Regions from separate parts of the Bradyrhizobium guangdongense genome, predicted to be linked through region 1. Evidence: predicted binding sites of a transcription regulator. Region 1 holds the regulator's gene; each other region holds the start of a gene.
What was found. Region 1 encodes PhoB, which activates phosphate uptake and scavenging genes when phosphate is short. Its sites were predicted from a motif close to TGTCATNNANCTGTCAT; they were not measured.
Positions count from the first base shown of each region.

Region 2: a site for PhoB is predicted at 1,762-1,778, ahead of phnF (phosphonate metabolism transcriptional regulator PhnF). Genes of this name have one in related genera too.
Region 3: a site for PhoB is predicted at 1,917-1,933, ahead of X265_RS16745 (DUF47 domain-containing protein). Genes of this name have one in related genera too.

Region 1 is NZ_CP030051.1:7,194,331-7,197,603, reverse strand. Features, by position in the region: gene pstB (phosphate ABC transporter ATP-binding protein PstB) at 1-746, shown strand, start outside; gene phoU (phosphate signaling complex protein PhoU) at 758-1,474, shown strand; gene phoB (phosphate regulon transcriptional regulator PhoB) at 1,497-2,204, shown strand; gene X265_RS34470 (GcrA family cell cycle regulator) at 2,321-2,833, opposite strand.
Region 2 is NZ_CP030051.1:1,010,296-1,013,568, forward strand. Features, by position in the region: gene phnE (phosphonate ABC transporter, permease protein PhnE) at 74-841, shown strand; gene phnF (phosphonate metabolism transcriptional regulator PhnF) at 999-1,727, opposite strand; gene phnG (phosphonate C-P lyase system protein PhnG) at 1,898-2,311, shown strand; gene phnH (phosphonate C-P lyase system protein PhnH) at 2,316-2,924, shown strand; gene X265_RS04855 (carbon-phosphorus lyase complex subunit) at 2,928-3,273, shown strand, end outside.
Region 3 is NZ_CP030051.1:3,519,097-3,522,369, forward strand. Features, by position in the region: gene X265_RS16735 (branched-chain amino acid ABC transporter permease) at 1-849, shown strand, start outside; gene X265_RS16740 (branched-chain amino acid ABC transporter permease) at 851-1,819, shown strand; gene X265_RS16745 (DUF47 domain-containing protein) at 1,977-2,621, shown strand; gene X265_RS16750 (inorganic phosphate transporter) at 2,693-3,273, shown strand, end outside.

The sequences.
Region 1 (3,273 bases):
AGGTGACGGTGCGCAACCTCAACTTCTATTACGGCGAGCACCACGCGTTGAAGAACATCAACCTGATGCTCGGCACCAACCGCGTCACGGCCTTCATCGGCCCGTCCGGCTGCGGCAAGTCGACCCTGCTGCGCATCTTCAACCGGATGTACGACCTCTATCCGGGCCAGCGCGTCACCGGCCAGTTGATGCTCGACCAGACCAACATCCTCGACCCCAAGCTCGACCTCAACCTGCTGCGCGCCCGCGTCGGCATGGTGTTCCAGAAGCCGACGCCGTTCCCGATGACGATCTACGAGAACATCGCCTTCGGCATCCGCCTCTACGAGAAGATCTCGAAGTCCGAGATGGACGACCGCGTCGAGAAGGCGCTGCGCGGCGGCGCGCTGTGGAACGAGGTCAAGGACAAGCTCAACGCCTCCGGCCTGTCGCTTTCCGGCGGCCAGCAGCAGCGGCTCTGCATCGCCCGCACCGTCGCGGTGCGGCCCGAGGTGATCCTGTTCGACGAGCCCTGCTCGGCGCTCGATCCGATCTCGACCGCCAAGGTCGAGGAGCTGATCCAGGAACTGTCGGAGAACTACACGATCGCGATCGTCACCCACAACATGCAGCAGGCGGCCCGCGTCTCCGACAAGACCGCCTTCATGTATCTCGGCGAGCTGATCGAGTTCGACGACACCAGCAAGATCTTCACGTCGCCATCCGACCGGCGTACGCAGGATTACATCACCGGCCGGTTCGGCTGAGGAGACGGAACATGGGTTCTGAACATACCGCAAAGGCCTTCGACACCGACCTCCAGGAGCTCACCCGTCTGGTCGCCGAGATGGGCGGCATCGCCGAGCGCATGATCGTCGATTCCGTCGATGCGCTGATCCGCCGCGACGTCGCGCTCGGTCAGCGGGTCGTCACCATCGACGCCGAGCTCGACACGCTGCAGAGGAAGATCGAGGAGCGCGCCGTGCTCACCATCGCGCGCCGCCAGCCGATGGCGGTCGATCTGCGCGAGATCGTCGGCGCGATGCGCGTTGCCACCGATCTCGAGCGCATCGGCGACCTCGCCAAGAACATGGGCAAGCGCGTCGCGGCGCTGGAGACCGACTTCCATCCGCTCAAGCTGTTCCGCGGCCTCGAGCACATGACCGACCTCGTGCAGCAGCAGGTCAAGTCGGTGCTGGACGCCTATGCGGCGCATGATCTGCCGGCGGCGATGGCGGTGTGGAAGGGGGACGAGGAGGTCGACGCCATCTGCACCTCCCTGTTCCGCGAGCTCCTCACCTACATGATGGAGGATCCGCGCAACATCTCGTTCTGCATCCACCTGATGTTCTGCGCCAAGAACATCGAGCGGATCGGCGACCACGCCACCAATATCGCCGAGACCGTGTTCTACATGATCGAAGGCCAGGCCATCACCGACAAGCGGCCGAAGGGCGACATGACGACGTTCGCCACGACGGTCCCGAACACCTGATTACGCAAGGAGCGACGACCCGATGGGCGCACGCATTATGGTGGTTGAGGACGAGGAAGCTCTGACCGAGCTTCTCCGCTACAACCTCGAAGGCGACGGCTATGACGTCGAGACGGTGATGCGCGGCGACGACGCCGACACCCGTCTCAAGGAGCACATCCCCGATCTGATCGTGCTCGACTGGATGCTGCCGGGGCTGTCGGGCATCGAGCTGTGCCGCCGGCTGCGGACGCGGTCCGACACCAAGCAGCTGCCGATCATCATGCTCACCGCGCGCGGCGAGGAGAGCGAGCGGGTGCGGGGGCTCGCCACCGGCGCCGACGATTACATCGTCAAGCCGTTCTCGGTGCCCGAGCTGCTCGCTCGCGTGAAGGGCCTGCTGCGCCGCGCAAGCCCCGAGCGGCTCGCAACCGTCCTCGCCTTCGGCGACATCGAGCTTGATCGCGAGAAGCGCCGCGTGGCGCGCTCGGGCCGGCCGATCGATCTCGGCCCGACCGAATATCGACTTTTGGAGTTCTTCCTCGAGCATCCCGGCCGCGTGTTCTCGCGCGAGCAGCTGCTCGACAGCGTCTGGGGCCGCGACATCTATATCGACGAGCGCACCGTCGACGTTCATATCGGCCGGCTGCGCAAGCTGCTCAATCTCGGCCGCGAGCAGGACCCCATCCGCACCGTCCGCGGTGCCGGCTATGCGCTGGACGATCGCTTTGCGAAGGCCGAGCAGACGTAGGTTTGCGCAGGTGAGTGCGTACGACGGCTGCGGCGGTCTCAGCCGTCGCCGACACCGAGTCCGTTGAGCCGTGATCGTGTCACGGCTGTCGTCGTTGTCAGCTAAATTCGTTCAGCTCACCGCGCGCCCGGCTTCGCCGGCGCACGCCGGCGATCGGCGGCCGGCTGATACGCAACCCGCGAGTGCTGGGCGCAGTAGGGCAGGCCGGACAGCGCCTTGCCGCCGCAGAAGAAGAAATCCGGGCTCGAGGGATCGCCGACCGGCCAGTGGCACGTGGCCTCGTTCAGCTCGAGCAGCGACAGCCGCTGGCTCATCGGCACCACGTTGTCGTAGGTGACGGGCTCTGCCTCGACCTCGACCTCGAAGGCCTGCGCCAGCGCGGTGTTGCCGCGCGCCATCGGCCGGCTCACCCGCATCATGTGCTGCGCGGGCCGCGCCTTGCGCGGCCGTGGAGCTGCCGACGTCGGGCTCTTGGCGCGGCCGGACAGGCCGAGCCTGTGCACCTTGCCGATCACGGCGTTACGGGTGACATTCCCAAGCTCGGCGGCGATCTGGCTGGCCGAAAGTCCGGCCTCCCAGAGCTTTTTCAGCTGCTCGACGCGATCGTCGGACCAGGTCAAAACCGTCATTGCACCCTTTCCTTCGCCGCGCGCCGCCATCTTCGGGGCGGCACGACGAATGCCTAAGTCTCGAAAAACCCGTGCCGTCAGAATCCCTTAAGGCTCGCCGGGCGCGCGAGATGCGCCCGAACGTTTACGCCGGTACATGAGGACTTCTGGGATCAGGACTGCTGCACGAGATGTCGTATCTGACAAGCCAAACGCTACAATATGGCGCGACTCACGCGCAAGAGTCCGCCGACTCGCTTCCACATGTTCCGTGGCGAAATTCCCGCAAAAACGCCACCGCAAGACTACGGAATCAGCGTTTCGCGAGGCTTTCCGGGCGGCATTGACACCGGTTTCACCAGGCCTAAGATAGTCGCGCGTGCCGCCCTTAAAAGGCGGCACGTTTCGTTTTCCGGGCCGGTCAATGGTGCGTTGCGCAATGCACCCTTCACCGTCCGCAA
Region 2 (3,273 bases), 1.3 Mb from region 1:
GAAGCCGGAGGTGAATGCGGCCGAGCTCCGCGGCCGCTATCCCCAAATCTTCGATCGGCCCGCATCGTCGCGCATGGCGACGCCCGTCGTGCTTGCCGCTGCACTGGCGATCTTCGCGTTCGGCCTGGTCGATCTCGATTTCTCGCCCTCTCGCTTCATCTCGGGGCTGAGCCAGCTCGGCTGGATCAGCATGATGATGATCCCGCCAGATCCCGGCTCCTCGCTGCCGCTCTATCTGAAGGCGCTGGGCGAGACGCTGTCGATCGCGCTGCTCGGCACCACGCTCGCGGCGGTGCTCGCGCTGCCGGTCAGCCTGCTCGCGGCGCGCAACGTCGTGCCGTCGATCATCCTGCGCTTTCCGGTGCGTCGCTTGCTCGATTCGATCCGCGGCGTCGATACCCTGATCTGGGCACTGGTGTGGATCAACGTGGTCGGGCTCGGTCCGTTCGCGGGCGTGCTCGCCATTGCCGTGTCGGATTTCGGCGCTTTCGGCAAGCTGTTCTCCGAGGCGATCGAAGGCGCCGACCAGAGGCAGGTCGAGGGCATCCGCGCCTCCGGCGGCAGCGCGCTGCACGAGATCCGCTTCGGCCTGATGCCGCAGGTGCTTCCCGTCATCGCCGGTCAGGTGCTGTATTTCATCGAGTCGAACACGCGCTCGGCCACCATCATCGGCATCGTCGGCGCCGGCGGAATCGGCCTGCAGCTCGCCGAGCAGATCCGCGTGCTGGAATGGCAGAAAGTGTCGTTCCTGATCCTGATGATCCTGGTCGCCGTCGCAGGAATCGATTTCATCTCCGGCAAGCTGCGCTTTGCGATTATCGGGCGAAGGGCTGTGGCCTGAGTCCTTCGCCTCTCCCCGCTTGCGGGGAGAGGCCGGAATTTGCGAAGCAAATTCCGGGTGAGGGGAACTCTCCGCGAGTCTCACCGTCATTGCGGAGGCAGCCCCTCCCCCCAACCCTCTCCCCGTAAGAATGGGGCGAGGGAGAAGAGGCCGTGCCTTAAGGCTCCACCAGAAACTCCACCCGCTCCGCCGCGAAGCGCGAATGCTTCGTCACCAGCGGCTTGCCGTCGAGATGGTGGTCGGTCGCGTCGACCACCAGGATCGGCCGCCCCAGCGGCAGGTCGAGGCGCGCGGCGTCGGTCGCGTCGACAATGCCGGCGGTGATCCTCGTGGCGCCGCGGCGGTAGTCGCGGATTCCGTAATGCTCCAGCATCTTCGTCATGGAACGCGTGGCGGCAAACACCGTGCCCGCGCCCGGAAACAGCTCGGCCGACAGCCATGTGGTCGAGACGCAGATCGGGGTGCGGTCGGCGAGGCGAATCGCTTCGATCCGCACCAGGGGCGCGCCGGTCTTCAATCCCAATTCCCGTGCGAGCTCGCGCGTTGCGACATCGTCTGACGCCTCGATCATCTTTCCATGCGGCTCGCGGCCGTCCGCACCGACGATCTCGGAGAAGCGCGTGCGCGAGCGCAAGGGATAGGCGAGCTTCTGTGCTTCGACATAGGTGCCGCTGCCGCGCTCGGCGCGCACGAGGCCGCGCTCGGCAAGGGCCGCGAGCGCGCGCCGCACGGTGTGCCTGTTGACCCGGTAAGTTTCGGCGATCTCCATCTCGCCCGGCAATTTGTCGCCCGCGGCGAAGCGGCCGTTGGCGATGCCGCGTTCGATGCCATCGGCAACGAGGCGCCACAGCGCGACGCCCGAGGAGGCGGTGTCCTGCATGCTCATATCGCCGATCAGCCTAGCCCGAAAATCACACCCTTGTCACGAAACAGTCATGGCGCTCCCGTATCAAGTTGTCTAGTATCATAGACAACTTGGTTTCGGCAAGTTCTGCCTTAAGTTCGGTGGTTTCGGTGAGCCAACACAATACCCAGCAAGCCCAGCGCCAGGCCGCCATGGCCGTGCTGGCGCACGCGGAGGCGGGCGAGATCGCCGCCCGTCTCCGCACGATTCCCCTGCCAGGCCATCAGGACCTGCGTACGCCGGAAAACGGCCTCGTCATGCTGCGCGGCCGGGTCGGCGGGGACGGCGCGCCGTTCAATCTCGGAGAAGCCACCGTGTCGCGCGCGGCGGTGCGGCTTGCGAGCGGCGAGGTGGGGTTCGGCTACACGCTTGGGCGCGACGGCGAGAAGGCGCGGTTGATCGCCCTGTGCGATGCGCTGGTGCAGTCGCGCGACTTTGCTGCGACCGTCGAGCGCGATGTAATCGCGCCGTTGCGCGAGCAGCTTATGGTCCGGCGCAAGCAGCAGGCCGAACAGGCTGCGGCGACAAAGGTTGATTTCTACACCATGGTGCGCGGTGAGGGGTGAAGCCATGACCACGATTGCGGAGCTGCCGCCGGGATTCGCCGACAAGGTGTTGTCGGCGCAATCGACCTTTCGCTCGGTGATGGATGCGATGGCTCGGCCGGGTTCGGTGCAGCGCATCGTGCCGATGGCGGGAACGGCTGGCCCCATGATGCGCGGCACCGCCGCGATCGCGCTGACGCTGTTCGACCACGACACGCCGCTCTGGCTCGATGCACGGATGTCGGAAAGCTCCGACGTCCTGAAGTGGTTGAAGTTTCACACCGGCGCGCCCGTGGTGCAGGACACGTCGGTTGCCTCGTTCGCGCTGATCAGCGACGGCGGCGCGCTGCCCGCGCTCGAACGGTTCGCGCTCGGCACCAATGAATACCCTGACCGTTCGACCACTCTGATCATTCAGGTCGATAATCTGGACTCCGGCCGCAGCTTCGAGCTGCGTGGCTCCGGCATCGATGGCGTCGCGACGCTCCATGCCTCGATCAAGCCGTTCGACCTGTTCGAGCGGCTGCGCATCAACGAGGCGCTGTTTCCGCGCGGCATCGACCTGGTTCTGGTTGCCGGCGATGCCGTGGTAGCGATCCCGCGCACGACGCGCATCGTGAGCAAGGGAGGCTGACGCATGTATGTCGCAGTCAAAGGCGGCGAACGCGCCATCGAGAACGCCCATCGCCTGCTCGCCAATGCGCGGCGAGGCGACCAAAGCGTGCCTGAGCTCTCTCTCGACCAGATCTCGGAGCAGCTTGGGCTGGCCGTCGACCGCGTCATGAGCGAGGGCTCGCTCTATGATCGGGAGCTCGCGGCGCTCGCGATCAAGCAGGCGCGCGGCGATCTGATCGAGGCGATCTTCCTGGTCCGCGCCTTCCGCGCCACCTTGCCGCGCTTCGGCGCCAGCCAGCCTGTTGACACCGGCGCGATGCGGGTGCAGCGGCGCGTGTCCTCGACCTTCAAGGACATTCCCGGCGGGC
Region 3 (3,273 bases), 3.7 Mb from region 1:
GCACAGCTATTGGTGGGACTGATCAACGGCTCGTTCTACGCGCTGCTCAGTCTCGGGCTCGCCGTGATCTTCGGCATGCTCAACATCATCAACTTCGCCCACGGCGCGCTCTACATGATGGGCGCCTTCTGCGCCTATTTCCTGCTGAATCTCGGCGGCATCAATTACTGGTGGGCGCTGCTGCTGGCGCCGATCATCGTCGGCATCTTCGGCATGATCCTGGAACGGACAATGCTGCAATGGCTCGCCGGCCTCGACCATCTCTACGGCCTGCTGCTGACCTTCGGCATCGCGCTGATCGTGCAGGGCGTGTTCCAGAACTATTTCGGCTCGTCCGGCCTGCCTTATGCCATTCCCGACCAGCTCAAGGGCGGCATGAATCTCGGCTTCATGTTCTTGCCCGTCTACCGCGGCTGGGTCGTCGTGTTCTCGCTGGTGGTGTGTCTGGCGACCTGGTTCCTGATCGAGAAGACCCGGCTCGGCGCCTATTTGCGCGCCGCCACTGAAAATCCGACGCTGGTGCGCGCCTTCGGCATCAACGTGCCGCGCATGATCACGCTCACTTACGGTCTCGGCGTCGGTCTTGCCGCGCTCGCCGGTGTGCTCTCGGCGCCGATCAACCAGGTCCGGCCGCTGATGGGCGCCGACCTCATCATCGTGGTGTTCGCGGTGGTGGTGATCGGCGGCATGGGGTCGATCATGGGCTCGATCATCACCGGCTTCGCGCTCGGCGTGATCGAGGGCCTGACCAAATATTTCTACCCCGAAGCCTCCAACACCGTCGTGTTCGTGCTGATGGTGCTGGTGCTCTTGGTGAAGCCAACGGGATTGACGGGAAGGGCAGCCTGATATGACAGCCTTGACGGACGACACGCTGCCGGTGACCCCGCGCGCGATGCGCGACGAGATGATCCTCTTCGTGGTGATGGCGCTGCTGCTGGCGTCGGTGCCCTTTACGGGGGTCTATCCGTTCTTCGTGATGCAGGCGCTGTGCTTTGCTCTGCTCGCCTGTGCCTTCAATCTCCTGATCGGCTATGGCGGCCTGTTGTCGTTCGGCCACGCGATGTTCATGGGCACCGCGGGCTATTGCAGCGGGCATGCGCTGAAGGTGTGGGGACTGCCGCCCGAGCTCGGCATCCTCGTCGGCATTGCCGCGGCGTTCGGGCTGTCGCTCATCACCGGCTATATTTCGATCCGCCGCCAGGGCATCTATTTCTCGATGATCACGCTGGCGCTGTCGCAGCTGCTGTACTTCATCTACCTGCAGGCGCCCTTCACCCACGGCGAGGACGGCATCCAGGGCATTCCGCAGGGGCATTTGTTCGGCGTGTTCGATCTGTCCAAGCCGACGGTGCTCTACTACGTCGTGCTGGTCGGCTTCCTGGCGGGCTTCCTGCTGATCTACCGGATCATCAACTCGCCCTTCGGTGAGGTCCTGAAATCGATCCGGGAGAACGAGCCGCGCGCGATCTCGCTCGGCTACCGCACCGACCAGTACAAGTTCCTGGCCTTCGTGCTGTCGGGCACGCTGGCAGGCTTTGCCGGTGCGCTGAAAGTGTTCGTGGCGCAGAATGCCTCGCTCACCGACGTGCACTGGTCGATGTCAGGCGAAGTCGTGCTGATGACGCTGGTCGGCGGACTCGGCACCATCTTTGGTCCCGTGGTCGGCGCCTTCGTGATCATCGCCATGCAGCAATATCTGGCGGGCTTCGGCCAGTGGGTCACAGTCATCCAAGGCTCGATCTTCGTGATCTGCGTGCTCACTTTCCGCCGTGGCGTCATCGGCGAAATCGCGCATTACTTCCGGCGGTCCCTGTAAGCTATTGATATATCAGGGGTTCAACTGACGGGCGAATCCGGTGGATGATCCGGCTCCGCAGGCCTGAGATGGCACGCGCGCGGAGCGAAAATGGTCTATGACGGTTTCGTGACGGCCCTGACGGGGCCGGGCCATGTCAAACCGGTAGACTAGTCCCATGATGCGTTGGTTTCGCGCTTTCCTTCCTAAGGAAGAACGGTTTTTCGACCTGTTCGACCGCCATGCCCAGACCGTGATCCAGGGCGCGATCGCGCTCCAGGGCGTGCTGAACGGCGGCGAGGAGACGCCGGTCTACTGCCAGCGCGTCAGCCAGTTCGAGAACGACGCCGACAATGTCACCCGCGAGGTGCTGACGGCGGTGCGGCGCACCTTCATCACGCCGTTCGATCGTGGTGACATCAAGAACCTCATCACCTCGCTGGACGATGCAATCGACCAGATGCAGCAGACGGCCAAGGCGGTGATGCTGTTCGAGGTCCGCAGCTTCGAGCCACCGATGCGCGAGATCGGCGCGCTCCTGATCGAATGCGCCAATCTGGTCGGACGCGCACTGCCCCTGATGCAGCAGATCGGCAAGAACGTTGCCATGCTGACCGCGATCACGGAGGAGCTGACCAAGCTGGAGGGCCGCGTCGACGATCTCCACGACATCGGCCTGAAGGAGCTGTTCCTCAAGCATCGCAACGGCAACGCGATGGATTTCATCGTCGGCGTCGAGATCTATGACCATCTGGAGAAGGTGGCCGATAGGTTCGACGACGTCGCGAACGAGATCAACAGCATCGTCATCGAGCAGGTTTAGCGCATGATCCGGAAAAGTGTGCAGCGGTTTTCCGCCCAGATCATGCGTGGATTTTAACGGAGGGCCGCGCCGTGGATGCTGCGTTGGGTCTTCCCGTTCTGGTCGGACTGATCGCCGTCGCGCTGCTGTTCGACTTCCTGAACGGCCTCCACGACGCCGCCAATTCGATCGCGACCATCGTCTCGACCCGGGTGCTACGGCCGCAATTCGCGGTGATATGGGCCGCGTTCTTCAATTTCGTCGCCTTCATGGTGTTCGGTCTGCACGTCGCGCAGACCATCGGCACGGGCATTATCGATCCCGCGATCGTCGACGCCCAGGTGATCTTCGCGGCGCTGGTCGGCGCCATCGTCTGGAATCTCGTGACCTGGGCGCTGGGCATTCCATCCTCGTCATCGCACGCGCTGATCGGCGGCCTCGTCGGCGGCGGCATGGCCAAGGCGGGAATCTCGGCGGCGGTCTGGAGCGGACTGACCAAGGCGGTGCTGGCGATCGTGCTGTCGCCGCTGGTCGGCTTTCTGCTCGCGATGATGCTGGTCGCGATCGTGTCGTGGCTTTCAGTGCGCTCGACGCCGTTCGCGGTCGACCGCGCCTTCCGCATCCTGCAATTCGCCTCGGCCTCGCTCTATTCGCTCGGCCATGGCGGCAACGA